One region of the Curtobacterium sp. PhB136 genome, then DNA from elsewhere that is predicted to be linked to it. Evidence: predicted binding sites of a transcription regulator. Region 1 holds the regulator's gene; the other holds the start of a gene.
What was found. Region 1 encodes HrcA, which represses chaperone genes, less so after heat shock. Its sites were predicted from a motif close to TTNGCACTCGNNNNNNNCGAGTGCNAA; they were not measured.

Region 2: groL (chaperonin GroEL) is a predicted target of HrcA. The motif match lies at 4,480-4,506, and genes of this name have one in related genera.

Annotation. Positions count from the first base shown of each region.
Region 1 is NZ_SMGH01000007.1:182,003-189,480, forward strand. It holds gene ybeY (rRNA maturation RNase YbeY) at 1-183, opposite strand, end outside; gene EDF27_RS12890 (PhoH family protein) at 180-1,241, opposite strand; gene EDF27_RS12895 (histidine triad nucleotide-binding protein) at 1,300-1,641, opposite strand; gene EDF27_RS12900 (16S rRNA (uracil(1498)-N(3))-methyltransferase) at 1,682-2,458, opposite strand; gene dnaJ (molecular chaperone DnaJ) at 2,458-3,570, opposite strand; gene hrcA (heat-inducible transcriptional repressor HrcA) at 3,669-4,691, opposite strand; gene EDF27_RS12915 (DUF4870 domain-containing protein) at 4,799-5,206, shown strand; gene hemW (radical SAM family heme chaperone HemW) at 5,217-6,449, opposite strand; gene EDF27_RS12925 (HAD family hydrolase) at 6,478-7,179, shown strand; gene EDF27_RS12930 (DUF1990 domain-containing protein) at 7,186-7,478, opposite strand, start outside.
Region 2 is NZ_SMGH01000004.1:1,207,074-1,214,551, reverse strand. It holds gene EDF27_RS05895 (HAMP domain-containing sensor histidine kinase) at 1-1,534, shown strand, start outside; gene EDF27_RS05890 (hypothetical protein) at 1,772-2,686, shown strand; gene groL (chaperonin GroEL) at 2,819-4,441, opposite strand; gene EDF27_RS05880 (cold-shock protein) at 4,653-4,856, opposite strand; gene EDF27_RS05875 (LytR C-terminal domain-containing protein) at 5,142-5,693, opposite strand; gene EDF27_RS05870 (DUF3263 domain-containing protein) at 5,723-6,025, opposite strand; gene EDF27_RS05865 (DUF2332 family protein) at 6,132-7,121, opposite strand; gene EDF27_RS05860 (GNAT family N-acetyltransferase) at 7,118-7,478, opposite strand, start outside.

The sequences.
Region 1 (7,478 bases):
CGTGGGGCCGGGCTCGTCCATCCACCGGACGTGCAGCTGCTCCATCGCACCCTCGTCGACGAGGACGATCGCGAGCTCGGCGTCCGCGTGCACGTGCATCGCGTCGAGCGCGAAGGCCGCGAGCCGCTGCACGGCGTCGTCGTCGATGTCCACACCGGACTCGTTGTTGAGCTCGATGCTCACCGGGTTCCTCCTCGGGGGTCGTTCTGGGGGTACGGGCTGTGCTGGCGGTCCTGCGGCGGGCGACCACGACGCTCGGCACGGTTCGCGCCGGCGGGGTTCGGCGTCGGGGCGGTGCCGCGACCACCGGGGCGGTGCCCGGCCTGCTCGGCGAGCCGCTGTTCGTCGTACACCGTGTACGCGTCGACGATGCGGCCGACGAGCGTGTGCCGCACGACGTCCTCGCTGCCCAGGCGGGCGAAGTGGATGTCGTCCACCTCGGACAGGATCTGGGTGACGATCCGCAGGCCGGAGACGTTGCCGGGCAGGTCGACCTGGGTGATGTCGCCCGTGACGACCATCTTCGAGCCGAAGCCCAGACGCGTCAGGAACATCTTCATCTGCTCGGGCGTGGTGTTCTGCGCTTCGTCGAGGACCACGAACGAGTCGTTGAGCGTCCGGCCGCGCATGTACGCGAGCGGTGCCACCTCGACCGTGCCGGCGGCGAGGAGCTTCGGGACCAGCTCCGGGTCCATCATCTCGTTGAGCGCGTCGTACAGCGGCCGCAGGTACGGGTCGATCTTGTCGGTGAGCGTGCCGGGCAGGAACCCGAGGCGCTCCCCCGCTTCGACCGCGGGGCGGGTCAGGATGATCCGGGTGACCTCGCGCCGCTGCAGTGCCTGCACGGCCTTCGCCATCGCCAGGTACGTCTTGCCGGTGCCGGCGGGACCGATGCCGAACGTGATGGTGTTCTCGTCGATGGCGTCGACGTAGCGCCGCTGTCCGTCGGTCTTCGGGCGCACGGACTTGCCGCGGCTCGAGACGATGGGCGTGCCGAACACGTCGGAAGGACTACGTTCCTCGTCGATGATCCGGGCGGAGGTCGGGATGTCGCCCTGACCGATGTCCTGGCCGCGCTTGACCATGCCGACGAGCTCGTCGACGAGCGCGCGGGCACGGGCGACGTCGCGCTCCGGCCCGGTGAGGGTGACCTCGTTGCCACGGACCAGGACCCGGACGCCCGGGTACTGGCGTTCGACGGTCTTCAGCAGCCGGTCCTGGGGGCCGAGGAGCTGGACCATCGCGATCCCGTCGACGCTGAGTTCCGAGACGGCTTCGGGCTCGGGGTGTGCGGTGTCGTCAGCTGGCAAGGGTGCCTTCCTGCAGGTCGCCTGCGAGTACGTGCGCGTGCACGTGGAACACGGTCTGTCCGACGGTCTCGCCGGTGTTGAAGACGAGACGGTACTGCCCGCCGGAGCGCTCGTCGGCGATGCGCTGCGCGGTGGTCACGATGTGGGCGAGGAGGTCCGGGTCACCCGCGGCGAGTTCGGTCACGTTGGCGTAGTCCTCGGTCTTGGGGACGACGAGCACGTGCACGGGGGCCTTGGGCGCGATGTCCTCGAACGCGATGACGCGGTCGTCCTCGGTCACGATGGTGGCCGGGATCTCCCGCGCGATGATCTTCGAGAAGACGCTGCTCATGACCCCATCGTAGAACGCGCCACCGACCGCGACACCGGGTTCACCAGCGTCCGAGCTTGGCCTGCAGCACGGCGAGTGCCGCGGGGCCGGCGGTGGAGGTCCGCAGCACGCTGTCGCCGAGCCGCACCCGGACGGCGCCGGCGGCGGTGAGGCGGTCGAACTCGGAGCCGTCGATCCCGCCTTCCGGGCCGACGACCAGGACGATCTCGGTGGCGTCGGACGGCGGTTCCCAGGTCGCGAGCCGCACCGTGGCGGTCGGGTCCAGCACGACCAACGCGACCCGAGCCTCCAGGCCGGAATCGCCGGCACCGCCGGCACCGCCGGAACCGACCCCGGCAGCCAACGCCGCCGTCGTCACCGGCGCCGACACGGACGGCACCCGCGACCGGATCGCCTGCTTCGCGGCTTCCTGCGCGATGGCCGCCCACCGGGCCTGCCCCTTCGCGACCTTCGCGCCCTCCCACCGGGAGACGCTCCGCGCGGCCGACCACGGGACGACGTGGTCGACACCGATCTCGGTCGCCGCCTGCACCGCCATCTCGTCGCGGCCGCCCTTCGCGAGCGCCTGCACGAGCGTCAACGACGGGACCGGCGCTGGTGACGTGGTCAGCGACGACACGGTCAGCACCAGGGCGTCACGGTCGAGCGACGCCACCGAGCCGAGGGCGACGGTCCCCCGGCCGTCCGAGAGCCGCAGCGTCTCGCCGACCCGGACCCGCGCGACGGTCACGGCGTGCCGCCCCTCTGGTCCGTCGAGCGCGACGGACGCGCCGACCCTCACGCCGTCGAGCGAGTCCACCAGGTAGAGCGATGCCATCAGAAGTTGAAGAAGCGGTCGCGGAGCTTGCCGAACATGCCCTGCTGGAACTTCGCGAGCTGGGGCGGCGCCGCCTTGTGCGACTTCGCGAGCTGCTCGACGAGCTGGCGTTCCTTGTGCGAGAGCTTCGTCGGGGTGACGACCTGCACGCCGACCCGGAGGTCGCCGCGGCCGTTCCCGCGGAGCTTCGTGACGCCGCGGTCCTTGAGGACGAGGACGTCGGCGCTCTGCACACCGGGGCGGAGCTCGAGCTCGACCGGGCCGTCGAGGCCGTCGATCGTGGTCTTCGTGCCGAGGACCGCGTCGGTCATCGACACCTCGAGCGTGGCGAGGAGGTCGTCCCCGTCACGGCTGAAGACGTCGTGGTGGCGCACGCGGATCTCGAGGTAGAGGTCACCGGAGGGGCCGCCGGCGGGGCCGACCTCACCCTGGCCGGGCATCTGCAGGCGGAGTCCGGAGTCGACGCCGGCCGGGACGTCCACGGGGATGGTCCGGCGTGCGCGCACGCGGCCCTGGCCCTGGCAGGTGGGGCACGGGTTCGGGATGACGGTGCCGTGTCCGCGGCAGGTGCCGCACGGCGCGCTCGTCACGACGTTGCCGAGGAGCGAGCGGACCTGGCGCTGGATGTGGCCGGTACCGCCGCAGATGTCGCAGGTGCGCGGGCTCGTGCCGGGCGCGCAGCAGGAGCCGCCGCACGTCTCGCAGAGCACCGCGGTGTCCACCTCGACGTCCTTGTGGGTGCCGAACACGACCTCGTCGAGGTCGACGTCGATGCGGAGCAGGGCGTCCTGCCCGCGCTCGGCGCGGCTGCGCGGACCGTTGCCACGGCCGCCACCGCCCCCGCCGCCGAAGAAGGCGTCGAAGATGTCGCTGAAGCCGCCGGCGCCGCCGCCGAACGGGTTGTCGGCCTGGGGGCCGGCGTCGTACCGACGACGCTGCTCGGGGTCGCTCAGCACGTCGTACGCGTGCGTCACGTCCTTGAAGCGCTCGGCGGCGTCCGGGCTCGGGTTCACGTCCGGGTGCAGTTCGCGGGCGAGGCGGCGGTACGCCTTCTTGATGTCGGCGTCGGCCGCGTCGCGCGGGACACCGAGGACGTCGTAGTGGTCTGCCACGTGTTCCTCAGGTAGGTTTCGTCGGTCTTGCTGGTGGATCGGTCTGGAGGCCCGGGTCGGCTCGCGCGCTCAGCGCGCGTCCCCGGGGTGGTCGGTCGTCAATTCTCTCCGAGCAGTCTGGACAGGTACCGCGCGACCGCGCGGACCGCGGCCATGTTGGAGCCGTAGTCCATCCGGGTGGGGCCGAGGACGCCGAGCCGGGCGACCTCGCCGCCCGCCGCGACGTACCCGCCGGCGACGATGCTCGTCGCGTCGAGGCCGTACTCGGCGTTCTCGACGCCGATCCGTGCGGTCACGGAGACGTCGTCGAGCTGCATCTCCCCGAACAACCGGAGCAGGGTCACTTGTTCCTCGATCGCTTCGAGGACCGGGAACAGGCCGCCGGAGAAGTCCTGTTCGCTCTTCGCGAGGTTCGCGGCGCCGGCCATCAGCAGCCGGTCCTGGCGGTTGGCGGCGACCTGCTCGATGAGGGTCGCGACGACCACGCCGGCGAGGGTCTGGGACTCCGGCCGGATCTGCGCGGGGATCGCCCGGAGTGCCGTCGGGACGTCGTGGAGCAGGAGCCCGACGGACGAACCGTTGACGACGGAGCGGAGTTCGACGAGCGCGGTCTCGTCGAGGGTGACGTCCGTCTCGACGACGCGTTGCTCGACCCGGGCGGTGTCGGTGATGAGCACCACCATCAGGCGGGTGTCCCCGAGCCGGACGAGTTCGACGTGCTGCACCCGGGCGCGCACCATCGACGGGTACTGCACGAGGGCGACCTGGTTCGTCAGCTGACTGAGCAGGCGAACCGTGCGGCTGAGGACGTCGTCGAGGTCGTTCGACGCGCCGAGGAAGGTCTCGATGGCCTGGCGCTGGGCACTGGTCAGCGGGCGCGCGGCGGCGAGGTGGTCGACGAAGAGGCGGTACCCCTTGTCCGTGGGCACCCGACCGGAGGAGGTGTGCGGGGCGATGATGAGCTGCTCGTCCTCGAGCAGGGCCATGTCGTTGCGGATCGTGGCCGCGCTGACGCCGAACGCGTGGCGCTCCACGATCGACTTCGAGCCGACGGGTTCGCGGGAGGCGACGTAGTCGCGCACGATGGCCTTGAGGACCTCGAGGGACCGTTCACTGACCACCAGGACCCCTTCCGCTCGCGCTGGCACTCGGACGTGACGAGTGCTGATCCTACGCCCGACCACCGACGTCCCGACACTTTGCGCACCGGTGTCGATACGCTCTCGGCATGAGCTACGGACAGCCGCCGAACGGACCCCAGGGCTACGGACAGCAGCCCGGCGGTCAGCAGTACCAGCCACCCCAGCCGATGACCCCCGAGGACCAGCGCCTCTGGTCGACGCTCACGCACATCGGCGGGATCTTCTTCAACTTCATCGCCCCGCTCGTCGCGTACCTGCTGTTCCGCGACCGCGGCGGCTTCGTCCGCGAGCACACCCGCGTCGCGCTGAACTTCCACATCACGATGGCCATCGCGTACGCCGTCGGGGTCGTCACGGTCTGGCTCGGCATCGGCCTGCTGATCCTCTTCGCTGTCTGGGTCGTGACGATCATCTTCGGCATCATGGCCGCCGTCGCCGCGAACCAGGGCCGGTTCTACCGCTACCCGCTCTCGATCGAGTTCATCAAGAACTGAGCACGAGCACCTAGTCGAGCAGCTCCCGCACCACCGCGTCCGCGAGCAGCCGGCCCTGCAGCGTGAGGTCGAGGCGACCCGGCGTGCCGGGCGTCCCCAGGGCGCTCCGCCCGTCGACGAGACCGCGTGCGATGAGCCCGGCGACCCGGCCACGGGCCTCCTGTCGGATCTCGTCCGTCCGCAGCTCCCCACGGACCCGCGCCGCCAGGAGCAGCCGCTCCACGTACCGGGTCTCCGCGTCGATGGTCTCCCGACCCGCGGCCGGCGACTCGTCGGCGAGCACCCGGTTCGCGTACGCGGCCGGGTGCTTGACGTTCCACCACCGGGTGCCGGCGACGCTCGAGTGCGCGCCGGGGCCGACGCCCCACCAGTCGTGGCCCTTCCAGTAGGACAGGTTGTGCCGGCTGACGTGCTCGTCGCCGCGGGCCCAGTTCGAGACCTCGTACCAGCCGTACCCGGCGTCGCCGAGGACCTGGTCCGCGAGCTCGTACATGTCCGCGGCGAGGTCGTCGTCGGGCGCCGGCAGCTCCCCGCGCGAGACGGCGCGGCCCATTGCCGTGCCGTCCTCCACGATGAGCGAGTACGCGGACACGTGGTCGGGCTCGCAGGCGATCGCGGCGTCGAGCGAGGTGCGCCAGTCGTCCAGGGACTCCCCCGGCGTGGAGTAGATCAGGTCGAGCGAGACGTCGAGCCCCTGCTGCTTCGCGAGGTCGACGACGTCCGGCACCCGGAGCGGGTCGTGGGTGCGGTCGAGCGTCGCGAGCACGTGCGGGACCGCGGACTGCATGCCGTAGCTCATCCGCGTGAAGCCCGCGCGCCGCAGGGTCGCGATGGACTCCGCGTCGACGGAGTCCGGGTTCGCCTCGGTGGTGACCTCGGCCCCGGGGAGGATCCCCCACGTGTCGTCGATCGCCCTGAGGATCATTGCCAGGTCGCTCGCGGGGAGCATCGTCGGGGTGCCGCCGCCGAAGAACACGGTGGACACCGGACGTCGCGGCACGCCGGAGCGGTCCAGGACCGAAGCGGCCCAGGCGATCTCGCGGACGGCGTGTCCGGCGTAGTCGTCGCGGCGGACACCGCGGAGCTCGGACGCGGTGTACGTGTTGAAGTCGCAGTAGCCGCAGCGCACCCGGCAGAAGGGCACGTGCACGTAGACGCCGAAGGGCACGTCGCCCGATCCGGCGCCGGGGGTGATCAGACCGTCCGCGGGTGCCGGGTCAGCGATCGGGAGGGCACTCGGCATGGAGTCCATTGTCCGCCATGATGGAGTCATGGAGCACCACCCCGTCCCGACCACGGTGCTGTGGGACATCGACGGCACCCTCGTCCGGAACGCCACATCGCCCGGCAACCTGTACCACCTCGCGCTCGAACGGGCGACGGGCCGCGACCTCCCCCTCCTCGTCGGGCACCAGCACGGCCGGACCGACGCCGGCATCATCGCCGAGCACGTCCGCGCCCACGACCTCGGCGACGACCTGATCCCCACCGTGACCCGCCACCTCCGCGACCTCTCCGAAGAACGGCACCGCGCGGGCGAGCACCGCACCGCCGCACCGGGGGCTGTCGCACTCGTCACCCGCTTCGCCGAGCTCGGCTGGCGGAACGGCCTGCTCACCGGCAACTCCGCCTACCGCGCACGGGTCAAGCTCGCCGGTGCCGGGTTCGACGTCGACGCGTTCGACTGGGAACACTCCTACTTCGGCGACGAGGAGGTGGAGCGCGCCGGGGTCACCGCCCTCGCCGCGGACGCACTCGCCGGCACCCGCGCCGTCATCGTCGGCGACACCCCGCGCGACGGCGAAGCGGCGGACGCCGTCGGCATCCCGTTCCTCGCGGTCGCGACCGGCGTCTACGACGTCGACGCGCTCCGGCACACGAACGCCGTCGCGATCGCGCGCGACTGCGTCTCGGACGCGGCACTCATCGAGGACGCGATCGCCGCGCTGCCGCCGCTGCGGCACGAGGGGTAGCGCGGACTAGTCGCCGCGCAGGGCCTCGAGGTACTTCTCCGCCATCACGCGCTGCTGCCGACGGAGCAGCGGCGCGACGAAACGCCACTTCGCGCTCGCGGGCTGCGAGAACTGCCGGATCTGCAGCCACACCGAGCCGTCCGCGGTGCGCTCGATGACGAACGACTCCTCACCCGAGAGCGGGTGCCCCTCGAGCGTGCCGTACGCGAAGCCCTTGCGGTCCGGCTCGTCGATGATCGACACGACCCGCACCGGCGCCTGCACCGTCTGCCCGAACGCGTGCATCGTCAGCACCGCGC
Region 2 (7,478 bases), on a different contig from region 1:
GACGACGTCGCAGCTCGAGGGGCAGAACGTCTCCGACGGTGAGCAGTACTGCAAGCTCTCCGTGGTGCTCGAGAAGAGTTCCTACGTCGCGGCGTACGACAGCGACGGCAAGCAGATCTGCGACACCCAGTCCACATCGCAGCCTGACATCTCGTCGGTCGACTTCGCCGCGGCCACGAAGACCAGCAACCCGTTCAGCCTCTACGACAAGCAGCACAACCACGAGTGGCGTGCCCAGGTCATCCCGGCGAACCTCCAGAACATCTCCACCGGCGCCACCGAGACCGGTTACGTGCTCGTCGCGGTGTCGAGTGCGGACACCGACCAGACCATCGCCCGGTTCACGGTGATCTTCCTCGGGTTCGGCATCTCCGTCATCCTGCTCGGCGCGATGCTCACCCGGTTGCTCGTCACCGCGACCTTCGACCCGCTCCGCGACGTCGAGGACACCGCCGCCCGGTTCGCCGCGGGTGACTTCAACCAGCGACTCGAGGACGACACCCCGAACACCGAGGTCGGGCGCCTGAACCGCTCCCTCAACGCCATGCTCGAGCGGATCGACAGCGCGTTCGAGGACCGGCAGCGCACCATCGACCAGATGCGCCGGTTCGTCGGCGACGCCTCACACGAACTCCGCACCCCGCTGGTCTCGCTCCGCGGGTACGCCGAGCTGTACCGGATGGGTGCTCTCCGCAAGGAAGAGGACGTCGCGCAGGCGATGGAGCGCATCGAGAAGGAAGCGCAGCGGATGGGGCTCCTCGTGCAGGACCTCCTCCAGCTCGCCCGCATCGACGAGTCGAAGCCGCTCGAGCTCGGCCCGGTCGACCTCGTCGCGATCGCCCGCGACTCCGCGCTCGACACGATGGCGTCGAACCCCGACCGCGAGATCCAGGTCCTCGTCGAGGACGTGCCGCAGGCCGTGCGTGCACCGTCGTCGTTCGGCCCCGCGGTCACCCCGTCGTCGTCGGAGAACCCGCCCGTGTCCCCGTCGGCGAACACCACCGGGCCGATCGCGTTCTCCCGGCAGACCCTGGCGCGGCTGCGCGCCCGGCGGAGCCGCGCCATGAACGTCGACGCGCCGGTCTCCGACGAGACGACGCCGCTGCCCACCGTCGTGATGCCGAAGCGTCCCCCGATCGTCCTCGCCGAGGAGAACAAGATCCGGCAGGTCGTGACGAACCTGATGGGCAACGCGATGCGGTTCACGCCGCACGACGACCCCATCGAGATCGGCATCGGCGTGGACGACGACCGAGGTATGGCGCACATCGACGTCATCGACCACGGCGAGGGCATCCCGCCGCAGCTCCGCGAGAAGATCTTCCAGCGCTTCTGGCGTGCCGACACCTCGCGCGCACGGGACACCGGCGGCTCGGGCCTCGGGCTCGCGATCGTGTCGGGCATCGTCGCGGCGCACCAGGGCTCCGTCGAGGTCATCGACACCGAGGGCGGCGGTGCCACCTTCCGCATCTGGCTCCCGCTCCTCCCCCGCGACTACACCCCGCAGCCCCCCGCGGGCTCCGCCGCCGCCTGACGCGGGCGCGCGCCCCCGGCCGCGCGCCCGCGCGCCCGCGCACCCGCGCACCCGCGCGCCCGCGCGGCACCCCCGCCCCCACCCCCGGTGAGATCGCACTACGTGTCGCCTCCCCTCTGAGCCTTCCGACACGAAGCGCGATCTCGCGGCTCCTGCACAGCCGGTTCCGGGAGGGTCCTCCTCCACAGGAACGCGGGCGCGGCCCCCTGGCTGTCAGTGGCTCGGCACGCTGGCGTCATGCCAACGGACCCTCAGCCACTCCCGTCCAGGTTCCTGCGGACGCCGTTCCTCGTCGCCGACGCACTCGAACAGGGCGTCGGACGGGAACGCCTTCGGAGGAAGGACCTGGCCGCTCCGGCCCGCGGAGTTCGAGTCCCTGCCGACCGGCTCGCCTTCATCGACACGGCACTCGCCCACGGCCTCTTGCTCCGCCCCGATCAGCACTTCAGCCACACGACGGCCGCCAGGCTCTGGAGTGCCCCGCTCCCCCGTTTGTTCGCTGCTCCGAACAGCGAGCTCCACGTGTCGACCACCGGGTCGGGACCCGTGGAACGCCGGCAGGGCGTGATCGGGCATCGCGTCCGGCCCTCACGCGCCGATGTCACCACGGTGTTCGGCGTGCGGGTCAGCACACCGGCCGCGTTCTGGTACGAATGTCGGATCCTGCTCAGTCTCCGCGCACTGGTGATCCTCGGCGATCACCTCGTCGGCGTCGGGCGGCTGGCATCTCCAGCGCAGCTCGCCGCGACCATCCACCCTGGGGATCGCGCTGTCGTGCTCGTCCGCGCCGCTCTCGATCTCGTCCGAGTCGGAGCTGAATCGCCGATGGAGACGATCGTGCGACTGATCGTCGTGGAGGCCGGATTCCCGGAGCCCGACCTGAACGCGGACGTCTTCGACGCATCGGGGCGCTTCATCGGGCGCGTCGACATGGCCTGGGTCGAACTCCGCATCGCCCTCGAGTACGACGGCGACCACCACCGGACGGACCGCGACACCTTCAGCCACGACCGCACGCGTGGCAACGCCTTCACTGTCGCGAGCTGGCTGACCATCCACGTCACCGCGAAGGATGCGCACCACCCATCCGACTTCCTGGAGCGTCTCCGCGAGGCGTTCGCATTGCGTCAGCGCAGCGGGGTACCGCGGTGAGATCGCGCTTCGTGTCGGTTGAGCGAAGATCAGCCGACACGAAGTGCGATCTCACCGGCGGAGGCACGCGCGCGGCGCACGCGGAAGGGCCCCCGCACGCGCAGCGTGCGAGGGCCCTTCCGGAACGACGGACTAGAAGTCCATGCCACCCGTCGGGTCGCCGGCCGGAGCGGCCGCGGCGCGCTCGGGCTTGTCGGCGACGACGACCTCGGTCGTGAGGAACAGACCGGCGATCGACGCAGCGTTCTGCAGCGCCGAGCGCGTGACCTTGGCGGGGTCGATGATGCCGGCAGCGATCAGGTCGACGTACTCACCGGTCGCGGCGTTGAGGCCCCAGCCCGCTTCGAGCTCGCGGACCTTGGCGGCCACGACACCCGGCTCGAGACCGGCGTTGAGCGCGATCTGCTTGAGCGGTGCGTCGATGGCGACGCGGACGATGTTCGCGCCGGTCGCCTCATCGCCCTCGAGCGTGAGGGAGTCGAGCGCGACCTTGCCGGCCTGGATCAGGGCGACGCCACCGCCGGCGACGATGCCCTCTTCCACAGCGGCCTTGGCGTTGCGGACGGCGTCCTCGATGCGGTGCTTGCGCTCCTTGAGCTCGACCTCAGTTGCAGCGCCCGCCTTGATGACGGCGACGCCACCGGCGAGCTTCGCGAGGCGCTCCTGGAGCTTCTCGCGGTCGTAGTCGGAGTCGGTCGCTTCGATCTCGGAGCGGATCTGACGGACGCGGCCCGCGATCTGCTCGGTGTCGCCGGCACCTTCGACGATGGTGGTCTCGTCCTTGGTGATGACGACCTTGCGTGCCTTGCCGAGCAGGTCGAGCGTGGCGTTCTCGAGCTTGAGGCCGACCTCTTCCGAGATGACCTGGCCGCCGGTGAGGATCGCGATGTCCTGCAGCATGGCCTTGCGACGGTCGCCGAAGCCCGGGGCCTTGACGGCGACGGACTTGAAGATGCCGCGGATCTTGTTCACGACGAGCGTGGCCAGGGCCTCACCGTCGACGTCCTCGGCGATGATCAGGAGCTGCTTGCCAGCCTGGATCACCTTGTCGACCACCGGCAGGAGGTCCTTGATGTTCGAGATCTTCGAGTTGACGATCAGGATGTAGGCGTCTTCGAAGACGGCTTCCTGGCGCTCGGGGTCGGTCACGAAGTACTGCGACAGGTAGCCCTTGTCGAAGCGCATGCCCTCGGTGAGCTCGAGCTCGGTGCCGAAGGTGTTCGACTCCTCGACGGTGACGACGCCTTCCTTGCCGACCTTGTCGATGGCCTCGGCGATGAGCGCGCCGATGGTCGGGTCCGCGGCCGAGATCGACGCGGTGGCGGCGATCTGGTCCTTGGTCTCGATCTCCTTGGCGTTCGCGAGCAGCTGGTCGGAGACGGCCGCGACGGCCTTCTCGATGCCGCGCTTCAGCGAGACGGGGTCGGCGCCGGCGGCCACGTTGCGGAGGCCTTCGCGGACGAGGGCCTGGGCGAGCACGGTCGCGGTGGTCGTACCGTCACCGGCGACGTCGTCGGTCTTCTTGGCGACCTCCTTGACGAGCTCGGCACCGATCTTCTCGTACGGGTCGTCGAGCTCGATCTCCTTGGCGATGGAGACACCGTCGTTCGTGATCGTGGGGGCGCCCCACTTCTTCTCGAGGACGACGTTGCGGCCGCGCGGGCCGAGCGTCACCTTCACGGCGTCGGCCAGCTGGTTCAGGCCGCGCTCGAGGCCACGGCGGGCCTCCTCGTCGAAAGCAATGATCTTAGCCATGTGAGTTTCTCGTCCCTCCCGGACGTCGTGGGGGTCTTCTGGCACTCAGCGTCAGCGAGTGCCAAGCCCGATTCTGGCACTCGACCCCTGAGAGTGCAACACACACCGGCACACCCACCAGCACACCCGCCAGCACACCCACCAGCACACCGCCCGGACACGACGAACGCGCCGCCCCCGAGGGGACGGCGCGTCCGGAGTGGTTCGGCGACTAGGCCGGACGCACCGACTCGGCCTGCGGGCCCTTGGACCCCGTGCCGACGTCGAACGTCACTGCTTGGCCCTCTTCGAGGACCTTGTAGCCGTTCATGTCGATGGCCGAGTAGTGGACGAACACGTCCTGGCCCCCTCCATCGACGGTGATGAAGCCGAAGCCCTTTTCAGCGTTGAACCACTTGACGGTTCCGTTGGCCATGATCTGTTGCTCCCTGCGGTACTGCTGTTGCGAACGACGGGGCCGTCGGGTGACGCCGTCGGGTCCGAGCCCGGGTGTTCCGCATCGTGCGTACCGAGGTCCGACGACATTCCGATCACTCCGGTGACCACTTGTGACTCTAATCAGGAAGTGCGTTTCGGCAAGGGGTGTGACGGACATTTCACGCTGATTCCGCCGGAACTCAACGTGCCGGAAACACAGCCGTTACAAAGCGCTGCGCAGAACGACCCGGAAACGCACCCGGACGAGTCCGGGAAGCGTCGATCAGCCCGTGTAGTCGGACCCGAGCACGACGCTCACGTCGGCGTTCGGGAACGCTGCCGACTGCTGCACGGCGGTCACACCGAGGGCAGCGGCGACACCGCGTGCGATGGCCGCCTGGGAGTCCTGCTGGTAGTACACGATCGTCGACGTGGTCCCGGTGGTGCCCGCGTTGCCGCTCGACGTCACCGTCCACCCGGCGGTGGTCAGTGCCGAGGTGCCCTTCGCCGCGAGTCCGGCCGTGGTGGTCCCGTTGAGCACGACGACCGTGGTGTCGCCCTGCTCGGAGGGCTTCGCCGCGGTGGGCGCGGACGACGACGACGCCGACGGTGAGGACGACGACGAGGAGGACGCGGACGACGACGCGGACGCCGACGGCGACGACGTGGCGTCGTCGTCCCCGGAGAACGAGTAGCTGCCGTTGAGGAGCGCCAGGACGAGCACCCCGATCCCGACGAGCACGCCGGTGGCGAGCGCGGCCCACGCGAACGCGATCCAGCCGCGGCCACGACGGTGCATGCCGCGGTGCGCTCCGACGCGCGGACCGTCGGTCACGTCGTCGAAACGGTCATGGGGGAATCTCGTCATCGTTCCTCTTCGGTTCCGGTGGCGGAGGCGGCGGCGGGAGCGACGAAGCTCCGCGCCGCTCGTGCGCTCGTGCGCGCGTGCCGCAGGCGCTGCAGGCGACCGACCAGCTGCGGGTCGTACGCGAGTGCCGCGGGTGAGTCGATGACCCGGTTCAGCACCTGGTAGTACCGCGCCGGCGACATGTCGAACTCGACCCGGATCTCCGCCTCTTTCGTGCGGTCGTGCCGTGCCCGCTCGTGCTCGAAGGCGAGCACGTGCTTGGCGAGCTCGCTGAGCTCGTCCGCGGGGATGGTGGTCACGACGGTTCCGATCACATTCGGGTAACGGGTCTCGCACATCGTAGGGGTGCGGTCGATGTCGACCCTGGCATGGCGCTGGACTGTCGCGGATTCCACCCGGGAAGCGTCACAGCTCGCGGAACCACCGGATCGCGGTCCCGAAGGCGTCGCACACGGCCACGGCGACCCCGTCGACGGAGACGGTCGCGAAGGACGCCGGGTCGGCTGCGTCGACGTCCGCCGGCAGCGTCGCGGCCACCCCGGTCAGGATCCCGGTGCGCTCGAGGGCGATCCAGTGCAGCCCGCGTTCGGCGATCCGGTCGACGAACCGCTGCCGCTCGGCCCCCGGCACGTAGATCAGGGTGCCGGCGGTCAGCACGACGGGTTCGAGACGGTCCGGCAGGGTGTCGACCGCGCGGTCCAGGTCGTCCGGCACACGGCCGGCGATCCGGACGGGAGGCACGGTGAGCGTCGCGCGCGCGGCCGCCCGCATCAGAGCGGTCCGCTCCAGGGCCTCCGGCGGGACCGCCTCGACCAACCGGTCGAACGCACGGGGCGCTGCGAGGTCGATGGGGTTCGGGTCGAGGGCGACGCGCGCCCCGATCCGGATCGGCGCCGTGGCCGGCGCCGGCACCGTACCCGAGGCGTCGGCGACCAACCGGATCGAGGGGTCTTCCTGCGCGGTGTGCATCCGCACGGTGCCGTCCGACGTGCGGTAGTCGAGCGTGACGCGGTCCGGGATCGAGCACAGCCCCGCGGCGGCACCCACGTCGACGAGCCCGAGCGGCCGCGACGCCGACGCGGCGAGCGCCGCGAACAGGGGGACGAGCGGACCGAGCCGCCGCGGGTCGTTGGCCTGCACCGTGGCGGTGGCGAGGGCCGTGACCAGGGTGGGCCCGGCCTCCCGTCCGAGTGCGCGGAGCGCGGCTGGGTCCGACGGGTCCGCACCCAACCGGCGCGCGACCGCGAAGAGCAGCTCCGGCTGCCGCTTCGACTCCGGGACCTCGTCGAGCAGGGCGACCAGGTCGTCGTCGAGCGACCGGGCCCATGCGGCGTACGACGGCGAGACCGGAGCGATCCGGTCCGCGTAGGCGCGGTAGCGGGCCCGGGTGTTCACGCCCGGTGCATCCCGACGTGGGTGATGCCGGCCTCCACGTAGGGGGCTCCGAACCGCACGAAGCCGTGGCGTTCGTAGAGTGCTGCGACGTACTCCTGTGCGTGCAGGACGATCGGTTCGTGCCCGTGGGCCGCGAGGACCGCGGCGACGAGACGGCTCGCGATCCCCTGCCCGCGGTGGTCCGGGTGGGTGGCGACCCGGCCGATCACCCAGGCCGGCGGGGCGGAGCCGTCCGGGTGCACCTCCGCGGCCGCCGGGCGGATCAGGCGGAGGTACCCGAGCGCTGCCGACCCGTCCGTTCCGAACCACCAGTGCTCGGTGTCGGGCTCACGGTCGCGGCCGTCGAAGTCCTCGTCC